One region of the Peribacillus sp. NPDC096379 genome, then DNA from elsewhere that is predicted to be linked to it. Evidence: riboswitches for the same ligand, from Rfam matches in the RefSeq annotation. Region 1 holds a riboswitch; each other region holds the start of a gene.

Region 1 (6,126 bases):
TGAAGCATTCTACAGTAATGGTGATGGGAAACAGTGCCTATGTTGCAGCCGACTTATCGGACAAAGGAAGCAATGAGTTAGCGAAGAATGTAGAGGAGAAAATTGCTGACAAAGTAAGGGCAGCTGATGCAACGATTGAAAACGTGTACGTGTCTTCAAGCCCTGACTTCATTGATCGTATGCAAGGCTATTCGACTGATGTGAGGAATGGTCATCCAATCGCAGGATTTGCTGATGAGTTCACTGAAACGGTGAAACGCGTTTTCCCGTCTGCACATTAATGATTGTAAGGAAGATGACATCATCCACCTGCTTATGAAGTGATGTAAGAATCTTGAATACCTTGACTTAATTAATTTGATAAGAAGCTGTCCCATACAAAAAAGGGTCAGACCTCACATCAATAGTGTGAAGTCTAACCCTTTTTGGATATCCTTGTTATTATTTAGTTTCAAAATCACAGTCTTTTAAAGGAATTAATTTTGTTTTGTTTTTAACTTTATAGACGAGCCAAACGATTAAGAAAAGAGGTAAACCAATATAAGAAACAAGTACTCCGTTCCAATCGACCCCGCCTCCCGTAAAGGCTTGGTAGTTTTGACCTAATATAATGAAAATACATAAAAATAGTGCTAATAATGGACCGAGTGGGAACCACTTTGCTCGATATGGAAGATCCTTTATGTCGTGTCCTTGTGCGATATAGGCTCTGCGGAAGCGGTAATGGCTGATGGCAATCCCGAGCCAAGTAACAAATCCAGCCATCCCTGACGCGTTTAACAACCAAATATAAACGGCACCATCGCCGAAGAAAGTCGTTAAGAAAGCTAGTGATCCAACTAAAGTAGTTGCGATTAAGGCATTAACTGGCACACCTCTTTTATCCAATTTTCCTAAGAATTTAGGTGCTTTACCATCGCGTGCTAAATCCCAAAGCATACGAGTAGAAGCATACATGCCTGAGTTACCTGCAGACAAGACAGATGTTAAAATAATGGCGTTCATGACGGATGCAGCGAAGGCAAATCCTGCGCGTTCAAAAACGAGTGTGAATGGACTTACAGAAACCGCATCACTTAATAATCGTTCATCTGTGTATGGAAGAATCATCCCGATGACAAAAATAGATAAAATGTAAAAAAGGAGGATTCGCCAAAAAACAGTGCTAATTGCTTTTGGAATATTTTTTTCTGGCTCTTCGCTTTCTCCAGCAGCTACGCCGAGTAATTCAGTCCCTTGAAAAGAGAAACCCGCTGCCATGAAAATTCCTAGGATGGCAAAGAATCCGCCATTAAAAGGTGCATCCTCGATTGTGAAGTTTGTAAAGCCAATAGACTCTCCGCCCATAATGCCAAAAATCATTAAAAATCCAGTAATAATAAAGATGATGACTGTTACAACTTTAATCAGTGCAAACCAAAATTCCGCTTCTCCAAAGCCTTTAACAGACATATAGTTGAAGCCGAACATAATGACAAGTGCCAGTGCACTCCACATAACTGAAGGACTTTCTGGAAACCAAAATTTCATAATGAGTACAACCGCAGCAAGCTCCGCGGCAATCGTAATTGCCCAGTTATACCAATAGTTCCAGCCGATCGCAAAACCAAAAGCCGGATCAACAAAATTCGTGGCATACACTTTGAATGAACCAGCTACTGGCATGTAGGCTGCCATCTCGGCAAGACTGGTCATTAAGAAATAAACCATGATTCCAACAGCTGCATAGGCGAGCAGCGCTCCACCTGGACCAGCAGTATGAATAGCGCCACCACTTGCTAAAAATATCCCAGTTCCGATTGATCCTCCAAGAGAAATCATCATCAGATGGCGTGCTTTAAGAGTTCTCTTTAATTGAGTAGGGTTAGATGTTTGGGTTGAATTCGCCAATGATCGTGTACACTCCTTTTCTGTGGAAAAGGGGCGGGGCTTCGCAAAAATCCGCTCCGTACCGCCACCTTCATAAGGTGATACAATTTGAGTGCCTGAACCTTTTCATCGTTTTAGTTGGGATCAGATGCTCATGGATGTTTTTTTATGATGGAAGGTTAAATGGTATTTAAGGCAAATAAAAAAACAACAGTCGAAAAAGATCGACGGCTGTTTGATGAGTCCGTTAAATCCTTCCGAAGATAGCCCTCCACGTTACTAAACGTGACAGTGATGTTCCTGTTCGGAAACATCGCCAGCATGGATAGTCAATGATTTATCCAAACTTCGGCAATTTATCCTTTCAAACGGAGTCATCAATTTCATTGAATCTCGTCCGCTTTACTATTATAAGTTGCAGCCTCTATCCCATCGGTGAATGGGAATATTTAATTAAATATGATTGTAGTATAGTATATTTCAAATGGACAAGCAATGTTTAATTTTGAAAGGGAAGTAATAATTAGACAAGAATAGATGAAAAGACCCGATACATTGGAGCGAACAAAGAGAAAACGTGGACCATTATGTTTACAGTTTTTTTAGTTTAACCTCTTGTTCGAATTCGCACTTGTAACGACGATTTTTATTGTAAAGAAAAAGGCATTTGATTCTGGATTGGCTTGCGCGATAGGAATCCCGGTCGTTTTCTTTCACTATTTATTAATGGGCTATTACACAGCAGTGATGCTAGATGCTTCGATAGCAGGATGTATGGTCAGTGTTGCGGGTGTGATCTTTGGATGGGCTTTTCTATTTTCGCCAAGTCAGGGACTTGTAACTACCTACATGAAGAGAAGGCGACTTAGCGCAGAAAGATGATAAGTTGGGACTTCGTGGGGGAAAATCAATATACGATATAGTTGTGATTTTGTCTGTTTACAGTATAATGGATAGGTGTACGAAAGGGAGTATTTTCTCAAAAATATGCTATGGATCATAGTTCCCTTAATCCTTCTTATGGGAGAGTTATATGGAATCAAATAATAAAATTTCATCCAGAATTGATTATACCTTAGCTTTTATACTATTTCTTCTGTTTATTACGAGCTGTATTGCGATATACAGTGCGCAGACATCTGGGCAGTATGTAAATAACTTTTTAATTCAACAAGTATTTTGGTACGCGGTTGGTGTAGGTATTGTTGCAGCCATCATTACCTTTGATTCAGATCAATTAAAGAAAATAACTTGGTATGCGTATGGCTTTGGGCTTTTTCTACTTTTCTTGCTAGTGGTAGCTCCAGATACGTTAGCTCCTAACATAAATGGAGCCAAGAGTTGGTTTGTCATTCCCAAAGTGGGTTCGATACAACCATCAGAATTCATGAAGACGTTTTTGATCGTCGCTCTTGCCAATGTGGCGACTACTCATCATGAAAAAAATCCAATGAAGACGATTAAAACGGATTTCTGGCTGTTGTTGAAATTAGGTCTTGTAACGATGCCGCCAATTATGTTAGTTATGCTACAACCTGACTTAGGAACATCTCTTGTCTTAATTGCGATTTTAGTTGGAATCATTTTTGTTTCAGGTGTTTCATGGAAGATACTAACACCCATTTTTGCAGGTGGGGCAGCAGTCGCAGGAACGATATTTTATTTTGTTCTATGGCATCCTGATATTTTAGAAAAGTATCTAGGAGTTAAGCAATATCAATTTGGACGGATTTATTCTTGGTTAGATCCTTATAATTACGCCAGTTCAACAGGGTATCAATTAACGAAATCATTGCTGGCTATCGGATCAGGCCAAACGACAGGGAAAGCATTAGAAGGTGGAATCGGTGCTAGAGAGGTGTATTTGCCGGAAAGTCATTCGGATTTCATCTTTAGTGTAATTGGCGAAGAATTCGGTTTTCTTGGGTCCAGTATTGTCGTTAGTTTGTTTTTCTTGCTGATCTATCACATTACGAAATCTGGAATGGACACGAAGAATAACTTCTATACGTATATTTGTGTGGGTGTAATTAGTATGATTACATTCCATGTATTTCAAAATATTGGCATGACGATTGGCGTTTTGCCGATTACAGGTATTCCGCTTCCTTTCATTAGCTATGGTGGAAGCTCGCTGATGGGGAATATGATGGCGATGGGTTTAATTTTTAGTATTCGATATCATTATAAGAAATACATGTTTTCTACCAATAAATAAGAGAAACGCAAGCGTTAGACACCAACGAGGACTCGAAAAAACATAAAGTGAAACTCCCATCAGTGGGGGGATTGCAGCCTGTTAAACCAGGATAAAGTCACTTGCAAAGGAGTATTGATATGAACGATCAATTTACTGAGCAATTTGATGGTCTGATTGAGAAATATACGAAACTTCTTACTGGAGAAAGTGATCTTGAACTTCAGGAAAAAGTCCGGTACTGGGCACTTTATTCGTATATTGCCAAATCGATGCCTGCCCTTGCTAAGCATTGGAATTCAACTTATCCAGAGGCAAAACAAGAAATGGTTAAGCTGATTCAGGAAATAAAAAAACTGAACGACGACTATCGAGAACAAAAGGAGAAGGCTTAGCCTTCTCCTTTTGTTTGGTATAAATGTTATCCTACATTAACAGGAAGTAAGACCCCTATTAATTGACGTTTCACTTTATTGTATTCCAGCATCATAAGGGAATTGGTTTTTATAGCCACTGAATTGTTGGTAGGCTTGACCGACTTTTTGAGGGTCTTCTTTTTCAAGAGTATACCAGCCTTTTTCGAACATTAAGTAATAGAGCTCCCTTTGCGCTGTCTCTACTTCGGTATAGATGGATTGAATATCCTGATACAAAGTCTGATTGCTCAATTCATTCAATGCCACTCCATAAGAACTTTTTAAATATTTTTCTGTACTTAGTATATCATTAACGAAATCACGTTCATTCATTTGCGGTGTCTTTGGAATGGGAGCTTCAGGGTTTTGTACTTTATTTTGATTGGGCAATTTGCATATCTCCTTTCATCATGATTATTGGAGCTGTTGACTTTGTTTGGCTGGATCAAGATGTGTAAGGATGGTATTATAATGGCGCTGATGCATTAGGCCATATTTATTTAAGGCTTGCACGACTTGTTGATCTTGGCATTGAGCGGCGAAGAAATGAGCTTTCTTCATAGCAAGTAAATTCCAGGACAGCATATCTTTTAAATAAAGGCTATCTTTCGTTGAAACCATTTTGGGTGGCTGTTTCATAGTGCCAACAGGTACATTACTCTGTGGTTGGTTTCCTTGAACATTTTCTTGCATCATATCCACCTCCTTAAAATGATGTTTTTCTAAAGAATACTGTTGTTACAAGCGTTACATACCATGGAGAGTAACGAATTTACTCCGATTTAACGGTTAATCCCACAACCCTATTTTGCAAAAGAATCAAGAAAAAATAGGAAGGAAATAAACAACCTGTAAAACGTAACTACCCTCAGTGGAGGATGAAACGGATGGACGTTTCACTTTATTTTTTAAATTGATTGTTTGTACTGTTCACTTTGTTTTGTCCATGTCCTTCAACACCAGGACCTGCGTTTCCTTTCACACTCGCCGCACTTACTGCAGCTTTGGATGGATTATCTTTACGCTTGACCATTTGCGAATCACCTCCTACCTCGTTATTCTTTGTGGTTAGAGAAATAATATGTCACCATTTGTTGAATGAAAAAATGACGTTTTTAGCCATTAAAGATTGCGCAATTTTCTGAAATATTCTATATTTAAAGTAGGAGAGAGGTCGCTTATTTTTAATGAAAAAATGAATGAGTATTCATTCAAGACATTTGAATAAGGGGGATTGAATTTGGTGCGACGAATCAGAAGGGCTGCTGTTCTGGGGTCAGGGGTTATGGGCTCAGGGATTGCCGCACACCTTGCTAACATAGGAATTCCAACTTATCTTTTAGATATCGTTCCCGCGGAGCTTACAGAGGATGAAAAGAAACAAGGATTGTCACTTAAAGATAAAGCGGTGAGAAATCGAATCAGCCAAACGTCTATTCAAAAGCTATTAAAACAAAAGCCCGCACCGCTTACTTCAAAAAGCAAACTTGCATTGATCGAAGCCGGTAACTTTGAAGATGACTTAGAAAAGCTTGCTGAAGTGGATTGGGTGATTGAAGTTGTTGTTGAAAACCTGCAAGTGAAAAAAGACATTTTCGCAAAAGTGGATCAATATAGAAAGCAAGGTAGTATCATTAGCTCCAA
Region 2 (6,126 bases), on a different contig from region 1:
TCAGCTTACAAAGAAAATTCACAGCAGAAGGCGCCGAAGAAACGAAACGTCGCGCCCGCAGAGCTACGATATTCGTAAAATTAGATTTAAAAGACCCGATTGAGTAGATAAAGTGAAACTTCCATCAGTGGGGCGCTTGACTTTCCGTTAATGTGGGATAAGTAGATAAAGAGGATCGTTTAGCCATGCTTTGCATAGGTTTAACGATCCTCTACTCATTTTTTACGCTTTGACTACCGTTCTTTCATCAAGTTGAAATTCCACATGCAATGTTTCAACAGCCAGAACCATGTCTTTGTCTGGGATAACCGTAGAAACTTTGATTTCAGATGTGCTGACCATTTTCACTTGGATGCCTGCATCTGCAAGAATCGCAAACATTTTCGCTGCAACACCCGGATTAGAAACCATTCCCGAACCAACGATGCTCACTTTCGCTAAATTACTTTCCGTTTCAATTCTTTCAAACTGTAATTCTTTTTTATTACTTTCTAAAACCGTTAACACGCCACTTACGTCATCCTCTTTAATCGAGAATGTTAGATTCGTCGTACCAGTATCCGTAATGCTTTGGATAATAATGTCTACATTTAAGTGCTGCTCGGCAAGGGTTGTGAAAATGGTAGATAAGGAAGTTAATCTTCCAGTCAGTCCAAAAATGGTTACCCGTGTAATACTGTCTTCAAATGCAATCCCTCTAACAATTAAATTCTCTTCCATCGTTACTTCCTCCTCAATGATTGTTCCTTGTTCCCGTTCTATACTTGAGCGAACGACTAGCGGTATTCCATAATTCTTCGCAAATTCTACTGCACGTGGGTGAAGGACGCCTGCCCCAAGATTCGCCAATTCAAGCATTTCATCATAAGAAATCGATTGTAATTTCCTTGCTGATTTTACAAAACGAGGATCTGTTGTGAACACACCTGTAACATCTGTATAAATGTCACAGCGTTCTGCTTTTAAAGCTGCCGCTAATGCAACAGCGGTCGTATCGGATCCACCTCGGCCCAATGTCATGATTTCACCGCTCGCATCCACTCCTTGGAAGCCCGCTACAACAACGATTTTTCCTGCCGAAAGCTGTTCTTTGACCCGATTCGTCTCAATATCCAAAATTCTTGCATTCCCATGAATCGATTCAGCTTTAATCCCAGCTTGCCAACCGGTAAAAGAAACTGTGTCATACCCAAGTTCTTGTAATGCCATCGTAAGAAATGAAATCGTGACCTGTTCTCCAGTTGATAACAGCATATCCATTTCCCGTTTGCTCGGAGTATTACTGATTTCATTCGCCATCCAAACGAGCTCGTCGGTCGTTTTGCCCATTGCCGACACAACGACAACAACCTCATTCCCAAGAGCCGCTTCTTCTATTACCCGAGTTGCTACATGCTTTATTTTTTCAATATTTCCTACTGATGTACCGCCAAATTTCTGCACGATTAATCCCACTTTGTGACACCCTTTCCAGCTGTTTTTTTGCATACAAAAAAAAGCAATGAGAATTATCTCATTGCTGTGGTAACGTAAATACATACGAATATCACAGTGAGATAGCCCTCCAGAACAAAATTGTTCTGACAATCTGCCATTTATTCAATGTCAGACCAGCAAAATCAAGCTATGAGACTTGATCGCTTCGGCGACTTCCCCTTTCAAGACTTTTCACAGAAGCTCATCCTTCTCCAAGTCTTTACTAATGAAACCCGCACCTCTATCAACACACGAAAAGCGTAAGCGCCTTGTTCAGCCTCAGACAGAGCATAAGGCAAACATCTGTATGGAAAGTGATTTTCTCTCCATCAGATGTTTGACTTATGACCTCAGCCGGGCTAGGCGCTGTAGCTAGACAATCAAATTTATTAAAAACGTATATTACTTTTAAAAATTAACTGTAGTATAGCATACCCAATTTTGAACAGCAAGATTATTCTTGCAATTTCTTTACAAGCTCTTGAGCGACAGATCGCGGAATGCCTGCCGCTTGAACTTCTTCTACCGTTGCTTCACGCATTTTCTTTACTGAGCCAAAATGCTTTAGAAGTTGTTTTTTTCGTTTCTCGCCGATGCCTTCAATTTCATCAAGCAAAGATTGAAAAGCATTTTTACCTCGCAGCTGGCGGTGAAAAGTGATGGCAAAACGATGCACCTCATCTTGAATCCGTTGTAGCAGATAAAATTCCTGACTCCTATGGTTAAGCGGGATAATCTCAAGTGGATTGCCAATCATCAGTTCAGATGTACGATGCTTTTCATCTTTTACAAGGCCTGAGAGTGGGACTTCTAGACCGAGTTCATTTTCTAAAATATCGCGAACTGCTTCAACATGCCCTTTACCGCCATCAATAATGATTAAATCTGGAAGCGGAAGTCCTTCTTTCAACACTCTCGAGTAGCGGCGACGGACTACCTCACGCATTGATTCGTAATCGTCTGGTCCTTTAACCGTTTTAATCTTGTATTTACGATATTCCCGTTTTTCAGGTTTTCCGTCGATAAAGACAACGAGCGCAGAAACAGGATTCGTTCCTTGAATATTTGAATTATCGAAAGCTTCAATTCTGTGCGGTGTATAAATGCCGAGCTGTTCTCCAAGCCTCTCCACTGCTTTAATCGTGCGATCCTCATCCCGGTCAATTAAAGCAAATTTTTCTCCCAGCGCAATGCTAGCATTTTTACTAGCAAGATTGAGTAATTCTTTCTTTTGTCCAATTTTCGGGGTAAGAATTTTAACCTGTAATAATTGCTCCGCTAATTGTGTATCTACTGATTCAGGTAGAAAAATTTCTTTCGGCTTGAAATGATTTGCCTTTGAATAAAATTGCCCTAGATATGTTAGCAATTCTTGATCAGGTTCATCGTATATCGGAAACAACGAGACGTCACGTTCAATCAATTTACCTTGACGAACAAAGAATACTTGTACACACATCCAGCCTTTATCATACGCAAAACCAAAAACATCACGATCTGTATAATCATTGGACATCATTTTTTGCTTTTCCATCGTAACGACAATATGGGCGATTTGATCTCGATATTCCTTAGCCCGTTCAAAATCAAGTTCTTCAGCTGCCTCATGCATTTTATCAGACAACTCATTTTTAATTTCTTGATAGCCACCATTTAAAAATCGCGTAATTTCACCCATCATCGTTTTGTATTTTTCCTGTGGCACTTCTTTCACACATGGTGCGAGACATTGACCAAGATGATAGTATAAGCACACGCGATCAGGCAATGTATTACACTTTCTAAGCGGATAAATGCGGTCAAGGAGCTTTTTCGTTTCATTAGCCGCGATGACATTCGGATAGGGACCAAAATATTTACCATTATCTTTTTTCACTTTTCTGGTGATGATTAAGCGCGGATGACGCTCATTCGTCAGCTTGATGAACGGATACGTTTTATCGTCCTTCAGCATAATATTATATTTCGGATCATGTTTCTTGATTAAGTTTAATTCTAAAATGAGTGCTTCAATATTTGATGATGTAACGATATATTCAAAGTCTTCAATTTCATTGACGAGTCTAAGCGTTTTTCCGTCATGCGAGCCAGTAAAATACGAGCGAACTCGGTTTTTCAGTACCTTGGCTTTACCGACATAAATAATCGTTCCCTGGCGATCTTTCATCAAGTAACAGCCGGGATGATCAGGAAGCAGGGCAAGCTTGTCCTTAATTCTCTGATTCATGTTCAACCTCCCAACCAATCAATCTACATAAAGTGTATAAAAGAAAAAACTCCAAGCCATAGACTTGAAGTTTCTTAAATATAAAAGAATTAAGCGTGTTTTGCAAGAAGTTCTGATAATGCTTCTTTCGGTTGGAAGCCAACCACTTTGTCAACAACTTCTCCATCTTTTAACACGATTAAAGTTGGGATGCTCATTACGCCGAATTTACCAGCAGTTTCTTGGTTTTCGTCTACATCCACTTTAACGATTTTCACTTTGTCACCAATTTCGCCATCAAGTTCTTCAAGAACTGGAGCGATCATTTTACAAGGTCCGCACCACGGTGCCCAGAAATCAGCAAGAACTAAACCTTCGTTTGTATCTGTTGTAAATGTTTGGTCAGTCGAGTGTACAATTGCCATAATATATGCCTCCTAATAAACTATATTTCTAAAACCAGTATACCATTGATAATGAGATGCTTACTATTATTTTGCTTCATTGCTAAGATACCCTTAACTTACGTATCTATTCGCAATATGATTCGTATAAAGTGAAACTTCAATCAGTGGGGAGTGTTCTTCATCCCCACTGATTGTTAGTCCCGTTCTAGTGTCGCTAATATCTCCGCGCAGCGTAGATAAAGCGACTCTACGAACCCGATTGGTTCAACTAAACCTTTGAAAACCGCAAAGGTAAGTTTCACTGTATCTCACCAATCAGGCATTTACGGGCAGTTATCCCCCACGTATACTTCTTCGATTCATCTAAGCCTTGAGGTGGGGGTACTGCCCGTTAATGCGGGATTAATTCTTAAAATAGCATCATCTGATTGCAAAAATCAAGACATCTGCTTGATGAGCAAATGTCTTTCAACGGAAGAATCAGACCCTTTAGACGTTTAATTTAAGTTTCTTACATTCTTCAATAAGTAATGGAACGACTTCAAATAAATCGCCGACAATGCCGTAATCAGCAATCTTGAAGATGTTTGCTTCAGGGTCTTTGTTGATCGCGACGATCACTTTAGAGTTGGACATGCCCGCTAAATGTTGGATCGCCCCAGAGATACCACATGCGATATAAAGATCAGGTGTGACCACTTTTCCTGTTTGCCCAATTTGAAGGGAATAATCACAATAGTCTGCATCACATGCACCTCGGGAAGCGCCGACAGCTCCGCCAAGAACTTGAGCAAGTTCCTTCAATGGCTTGAAGCCTTCTTCACTTTTTACGCCACGTCCACCGGCAATGACTACTTTCGCTTCTGAAAGATCCACTCCTTCTGTTGCTTTTCTTACTACATCTTTGATAATAGCACGAAGGTCTTTAATCTCCACACGAAGAGAAGAAACATCACCGGTTCGACTTTCATCCTTCGCTAATGGCTCGATGTTATTCGGACGAATCGTTGCAAAGATGACTCCATCTGTTACAATTTTCTTCTCGAACGCTTTGCCTGAATAGATCGGACGAGTGAAGACTAGATTTCCGCCTGCTTCTTCAATGGATGTGACATCAGAAATAAGCCCTGAATTCAGTTTCCCGGCAATTCTGGGCGCAAGGTCTTTGCCAAGAGCTGTATGACCGAAAATAATGCCTTCTGGATTTTCCGCAGCAATGACTGCAAGAACTGCTTGTGCATACCCATCAGACGTATATTGAGCAAGTTTTTCATCTTCTACTGTAATGACGCGGTCCGCACCATATTGAATGAATTCATTGCCTAACGTTTGTATGTTTTCTCCTACTAAAACGCCGACTACCTCACCGCCATCTGCTGCCAAATTAGCTGCGCCGATTGCTTCAAATGATACATTTCTCAGAGATCCGTCACGTACTTCACCTAATACAAGGACTTTTCTAGCCATTAAAAAAACCTCCTGTAAGTCATTTATCCTGGTTTAACTATCCGGCAGCGGAAAACAAACCCCACTGATGGAAGTTTCACTTTATTGTTTGAATCGGGATCGTCGTTTTGATTTGCTGTTAAAACTAAATCACTTTCGCTTCTGAGCGCAGTAATTGTACGAGTTCTTTTACTTGCTCGCTCATATCACCGCTCAGTACTTTTCCTGCTTCTTTTTTAGGCGGAAGGTAGATTTCAATCGTTTTTGTTTTCGCTGCTACATCGTCTTCTTCAAGTTCTAAATCATCCAACTCTAATTCTTCAAACGGTTTCTTCCTTGCTTTCATAATGCCAGGAAGAGATGGATAACGCGGCTCATTCAAGCCTTGCTGAGCCGTAACTAATAACGGCAAGGACGTTTCGATGATTTCAGCGTCGCCTTCAACATCACGGGTAACGCTTACATTTGTACCAGCAATTTTAAGCTGAGTAATGGTTGTAATATAAGGAATGCCAAGAAGTTCAGCTACTCGTGGCCCAACTTGGCCTGAACCGCCGTCAATCGCTACATTACCAGCAATAATTAAATCAG
Region 3 (6,126 bases), on a different contig from region 1:
TATATTTTCTATATACTTAGAATAATTATTAAATTATAACACGTTAACCGAAAATAGAAAACGCTTTCATTAATTGTTGTCACCGTGATGCCTCGAAACATAAATAATGTCTCTTAATAAGAGCAAAATAAAAGGCATGAACTCAAGTAATAATACCAAGTTCATGCCATGCAAACTACCAATTACAAATCGATAAGACTCGGAGGTAGCTTTTTAAATCCTTTTGTTGTAATAAGCGCATAGACAACCCCAATTGCGAGCCATATAAAGCCTACTTTTAACGTCGTTGGTGATAAATTAATAAATAAGTAGAAACAGATTAAGAAACCGAGGCCCGGAATTAATAAATAACGGATAAATTTCTTCTCTTTTTTACGGAAATAGTAATACACAATAACAGATAGGTTAACAAACATAAAACCAGTTAAACCGCCAAAGCTCATTAATTCTGCAACAAAATCGATTGATAAGAAAAGGGCTCCGGCAATACTAATGCTGCACATTAATAAAATATTGTAGATCGGTGTTTTATATTTAGGATGTAAATGTGTAAAGAACTTTTTCGGTAGAACTTCATCACGTCCCATGCTAAACATTAAACGTGAAGCACTTGCTTGACCTGTTAAACCAGCTGTAAAAGTTGAAACGATAATCGCTACTGTATAAAGTGTTACAAGCACCGCACCACCTGCTACATTCGCAATATCAAATAATGCTGTATCTGCTGAGCTAAAGTTATTTACATCTGGCCAGACTAGCTGAGCAACATACGCTTGCACGATAAAAATAACGCCACCGATTAAACAAGAAAGAATGGCCGCTTTCCAAATATCATTTTTGGGATTCACTGATTCTTCCGATAAGGTTGTAATCGAGTCAAATCCTAAAAATGAGAAACATGCCATGGCTGCACCTGAAATGATGGCTGACATTACGAATGTTTCGTTATTAAAGAACGGAGTAATCGATACTAAAGCCGATGCACCATCCTCTACCATAATCGCCTTCATACAAAAAACAACGAAGATGACAACAACGATTCCCATAAATAACACTAAAATTTGGTTCGCTTTTGCTGCCACTGCAATTCCGAGAATATTTACAACAGTAATAACTCCAGCAATAATGAATACCCATACCCAATATGGAATGGATGGAATTAATGCATTGGCATAGGAAGCACCAACCATAAAGACGATTAAAGGCACTAATACATAGTCCATAAACATGGCCCAGCCGGCAAAAAAGCCTAAATGCGGATGAATCGCACGTTGTGTATACGTATACGTTGAACCGGAAACCGGGAACGCTGCAGCCATCCTGCCATAGCTATATGCCGAAAACATCATCGCAACCATCGCGATTAAATACGCTAATGGCAACATACCGCCTGTAGACTGTGCTGCAAAACCATATATATAAGCAGGCGCAATGGGCGTCATAAAGGCGATGCCATAAATCACCAAATCCTTCAGTGTTAGAACACGCTTAAAATGAGGAGCTGCACTGTCTTGATTTGCATTACTTTGTCCTTGACTCATTTAAAAAGCTTCCTCTCTATTTTTGAACAACAGTACGTTGTTCAATTTCCTCCGAAATGAATTGAATGGTTTCATCTGTGCTCATCACTTGGCAATAAATTTGATTCATGATCATGATTTCTGCATCATGTAACTCTTTCGTTGCCGCTGCGCAAGCATCTTCTACTAAAATTACTTCAAAACCAGCGTCTGCTAAGCTACGTACAGTTGAGGCAACACATTGGTCTGTTACAACACCTGTACATACAACTGTTTCAATGCCCATATTACGAAGTAAAAATTCATAGTTTGTTCCACTTAAAACACTGTCTGTCGTTTTATTTACCACGATTTCATCTTCTAATGGTTTTAATTCATCTACCATTTCTGCACCTGGATCACCGATTGGTAATAAGATATTATTCCAACCTGGGCGACGTTGTACAGGGGAACGGTCACGTCCATCCTTATGATGACAAGCAATCCGTCCGAAAGTGACTTCTAATTGATTGGCACGGAAAAAGTCTAGTAGTTTTTTATTGTTTGGAATCGCTACGTTATCGATACGATCATAGAAAGATTCCCACTTATCGAACATGCCTTTTTCTCGTGCAACTTGAGCATCCAATCCATCACGGCTAATAAATTGATTTTGCATATCCACGACTAAAAGTGCTGTTTTTGCTGGATCTAATTTCATTTTATCTTCGCCCGTCGGGATAAATTCGTAATAAAGTGTTTGCAGTTTTTCCATATTCATTTCCTCCATCTTAGCCTATACAAGCTATATTCATTTCTTCAATACAAAGCATTCGTGAGCATCTGATCCTAACTTAAATGATGAAAAAGGTTCGGGTTCTAAAAAACGTATCACCTTATAAAGGTGGCGATGCGGAGCTGATTTTTTGGAAGCCCGCCCCTTTTCCATAGAAAAAAGAGATTCCCCTATATGCTAAAGGAATCTCTTAAAGGCAATAAAAAAAGACTAGATACCTTCCGAGAAAGAACCCGGAAATCGATGTAGCCATTCCAAATTCCTCACCCTTTTGTCTCTACTGAGAGATAGCACAACTTAATAAATTGGGTAACTTATTAAGACAGTCCTGTAATTATTCATTACAGACCCAGCACATAATGGCGAGAAATCATTATATACTTCGGCGACATTTCCTTCTGCATAGCTTCTTCGTCTTCTCTGACTCCACTAAGCACTAATAAATATCGCGCCTCTACCTCACAATTATAAAAAGCGAGGTATATTTATTCATTATAATTATTATATAATTATAAATATTACGATGTCAATATAATATTTATCTATTAATCATTCCTAAAAATAAGGAAATACAGGAAAATACTAACATATTAAATGTTATATTAATATAACATTTAATAACACCAGTACAAGATATTCTTTTAACCAACAGGCTCCGATTTTAGAATAGCAAAAAAAACTCATTTGCCATTCATTATTGCAAATGAGTAATAATCACTAGCTGACATCTAGCTTTTTTTTAATATGGCTTGTATGAATCATTCTACTTTAATTGTTCTGCTCAATACATTGGTAGACCGCCATCATATCTCGTTTATTCAACTCGCGAATACGATTAAAAATTGGAATATCACTAACAGCCTCATTTATTAAGCTCTCAGCAACAACATCACGTACTTTGCCAGTTAGCCATGTTTGCACGTCAAAACCATCGACGATTTCCTTACGCCCTTCTTCATTGATACCACTTGCATCACAACTCACACATGGTATCGATAATTTGTACACACCGTCATGGAGACCATCTTCTGAAATGACTTTCTTCCCTTTACAGAATGGGCATGGATGACTTTTTTTAATCTTATTTATTTGGGTAACAATTTTTTTGTAACCAAATGCTTCATAAACATACGTTAGTTTTTTGTATTTGCCATTGGTGAAATACTTATCAATAATTGTTTCTCTTGTTTCGTCAATATTGGCAAAATCACAAATTGTTATCAGATTTTTACTGCTTATAGCTTCGATGTTTCCTTTAATTCTGTCCCAGAATGGTAAGACATTTTGTAATACCATTTCATAGTGGGCAAAGCTTGCCTGTTCCAGTTCAAGCATTTTCAGTGCGACTTGTGTTTCCCTAGGCAACAGGGAGACATCTTCCGTCAAGGCCATCTCGCCGCCAACAATAGATTTCATTTTTACGAGTTCCGGTAACTCACCTACCATTTTCAAAACCTGATCAAGCGGCTGATGAATAATCTCACGAATATCTGTGTCGCCAAATTCGAGCTTTTTATGATGGCTTAGCACGGCGCCCTGACAAATTGGACAGGTAATCATCTCTTTTGACGCTTTCATATGCTCTTTAATAATCGATTTCGAAATGGACATATACATCCCAAGAATTTTATTAAAGCCATCCCACGTCCTCCGCGCTTTGCCTTTCTTATCATAGAATGACTTTTCCCAATACCCGTATAAAAAGGTATGCTTCTCTGCTTCTGTCATCTCATGATAGCTTTTACTAATATCTTGACCAAGTTCATTCTTGATCTCATCAAAAAGGAATTGCAATTTCGGATATTGATAATATTTTAATACCTCCATCACGTCTGAATGCAATAGGCCATCCCAAAATGGTACGTTTTTGTCTTGAATGACAACATCAATATCAAATTTTTCAATCATCCGGCGGCCCGAGCAGCTTGGACAATGATTATCTTGATCATAGAAATCGAAGCTTCTTGTATCTTTATTGGTTGGATGCGCCGCCACAATATGGTTGATTAGACCGCCAATTTCATAGAGAAAACTATATTGACTATACAAATGTCTTTCAAAATCAATGGCGATGACGGGTGCAATGGTTTCAGATTCATATTCACCATAAATCAATCGAGCCATTGATGATAAACTTTTTAAGATGCCGCCCTTATAAAGGTTCTCTGCATTTTTAAAATAGTCAATCTGATTTTCTTCTAAATAGTGAATACCCTTTTGCTGCTTGAGTGTGGAAGAAAGATACAATGGGTCAACTCTATCTGCACTGTTTTTTTGGCGATAATAATCATCATGACTGACAACCTCAAGATGTTCTACAGACGCATGCTGTCTTTTACCAAAATCAACGATAAAGTCAGAGCTTTCTAGCATGTAAGAATTATGTTCAATCATCATGATTGAGACGGATTCATCTTGCAGAATGCCCCTAATACTATCAATGAATTGGTTTAAAATATTTTGTGATAAACCTTTTGAAGGCTCGTCAAAAATAAAAAGCGTATGTGGGTTTCTCGAGTTAGCAAACAGCTCCGAAACTAAATGAACACATTGAAATTCACCAGTTGATAAGGACTGTGTTTTTCTTTCCAACGTCAAATAACCCAGTCCAAGTTTAATCAGTAAGCTCAAGCGTTTATGAGCGATGTCTTGATTTGGTAGTTCTTCAATAATATCTTCAATTGAGCGCTGAAAAATATCTTCAATATCTTCACTATATTTTGTCAGTTTCTTTTTAATATCAAGAAAAGTCGCAACGGTTGACCGACTGGTAATCGATTGGTTTCGATCTTGACCTACCATAACTAGTTTATCTTTTGGATATCGCTTCAGAAAATCTTTGGCTATACATTCATTGACAAGTGTAGATTTACCACATCCAGACTCACCCGTAACGGTTACAAGTCTATTTTGGGGAATCTGAATTTCAGCCATTTGAATATTACGGCAATATAGATCATGAAATTGATAGTATTCTGTTGGTATTGCCTGATTTCGTTCCCAATGGATTGGTTGTGGGCGTGGTGATTCTTCCACGATTTTTCCGCCATATTTCCCACTACCAGGACCAAAGAACAATTGCTCATTCGTTGTATCGAGCACTGTGTCTGAATGATCAATGAGCCAAATTTGATTTTTATAGCCTAATTGTTTAATCTGTTCCAAAATTTGCAATAGTGTTTGGTGATCAAGCCCAACGGAGATTTCATCAATAATAATAACGGTATTTTCACTTGCTGCCATGAATTCTGCCAAGTAAAGTCGTGTTAATTCTCCACCTGACAATGTACCCATAATACGATTTAATGTTAAGTAACCAATACTCATGTTGATCATATTTTTAAGAATATGCTGTTTTGCTTCACTAATATGTAATTCTTCTGCAAGGGAAAGAATCATTTCAATGTTTAAGTTGTTGATATCGGAAATACTATGTGGTTGATCCAATAATTCTATTCTTTTTTGCTCAACTTCTGGATTATAGCGCTTGCCCTCACACTTTTTACATTCGATATTTTGGGTAGTACCGCGTCCTTTACACTTAGGACACCAGCCTAATTCATTATTAAATGAAAACACTTCTGGAGAAAGATTAAATTTCTCAGCAAGCCGCACGCGGAGGTCTTTAAAAACGCCCGTATGGGTGCCAATCGTTGAACGTGGATTGGCAGAAATGGCTGATTTTCCGAGAAACAGGACTAAAGGCATTTCTTCCATCTTGATGGCACTGAAATTGGTTTCCATTATATTAGGAAATAAATACTGATATTCAGCCTTTGGCAATAAGGAAACGAGACGCTTCTTAGATTCTTCACCAATTGTTTGGCAAAA

The links. A riboswitch is a leader RNA that binds a small molecule or an ion and turns the genes downstream of it on or off. The one in region 1 is predicted to bind lysine.
Region 2: it holds a riboswitch for lysine, as region 1 does, so the genes downstream of both, ACIQZI_RS03085 (aspartate kinase) here and ACIQZI_RS17830 (amino acid permease) in region 1, are expected to answer to the same signal.
Region 3: it holds a riboswitch for lysine, as region 1 does, so the genes downstream of both, ACIQZI_RS15300 (cysteine hydrolase family protein) here and ACIQZI_RS17830 (amino acid permease) in region 1, are expected to answer to the same signal.

Annotation. Positions count from the first base shown of each region.
Region 1 is NZ_JBIWFD010000004.1:119,584-125,709, reverse strand. It holds gene ACIQZI_RS17835 (YhcN/YlaJ family sporulation lipoprotein) at 1-281, shown strand, start outside; gene ACIQZI_RS17830 (amino acid permease) at 442-1,890, opposite strand; lysine riboswitch at 2,126-2,304, opposite strand; gene ACIQZI_RS17825 (hypothetical protein) at 2,485-2,751, shown strand; gene ACIQZI_RS17820 (FtsW/RodA/SpoVE family cell cycle protein) at 2,903-4,087, shown strand; gene ACIQZI_RS17815 (DUF2573 family protein) at 4,207-4,461, shown strand; gene ACIQZI_RS17810 (spore coat protein) at 4,537-4,815, opposite strand; gene ACIQZI_RS17805 (hypothetical protein) at 4,897-5,175, opposite strand; gene ACIQZI_RS17800 (YuzL family protein) at 5,384-5,515, opposite strand; gene ACIQZI_RS17795 (3-hydroxyacyl-CoA dehydrogenase/enoyl-CoA hydratase family protein) at 5,723-6,126, shown strand, end outside.
Region 2 is NZ_JBIWFD010000001.1:636,428-642,553, reverse strand. It holds gene ACIQZI_RS03090 (YslB family protein) at 1-107, shown strand, start outside; gene ACIQZI_RS03085 (aspartate kinase) at 223-1,455, opposite strand; lysine riboswitch at 1,550-1,728, opposite strand; gene uvrC (excinuclease ABC subunit UvrC) at 1,931-3,703, opposite strand; gene trxA (thioredoxin) at 3,793-4,107, opposite strand; gene ACIQZI_RS03070 (electron transfer flavoprotein subunit alpha/FixB family protein) at 4,579-5,556, opposite strand; gene ACIQZI_RS03065 (electron transfer flavoprotein subunit beta/FixA family protein) at 5,681-6,126, opposite strand, start outside.
Region 3 is NZ_JBIWFD010000003.1:245,463-251,588, forward strand. It holds gene ACIQZI_RS15295 (APC family permease) at 183-1,541, opposite strand; gene ACIQZI_RS15300 (cysteine hydrolase family protein) at 1,558-2,274, opposite strand; lysine riboswitch at 2,576-2,760, opposite strand; gene ACIQZI_RS15305 (ATP-binding cassette domain-containing protein) at 3,064-6,126, opposite strand, start outside.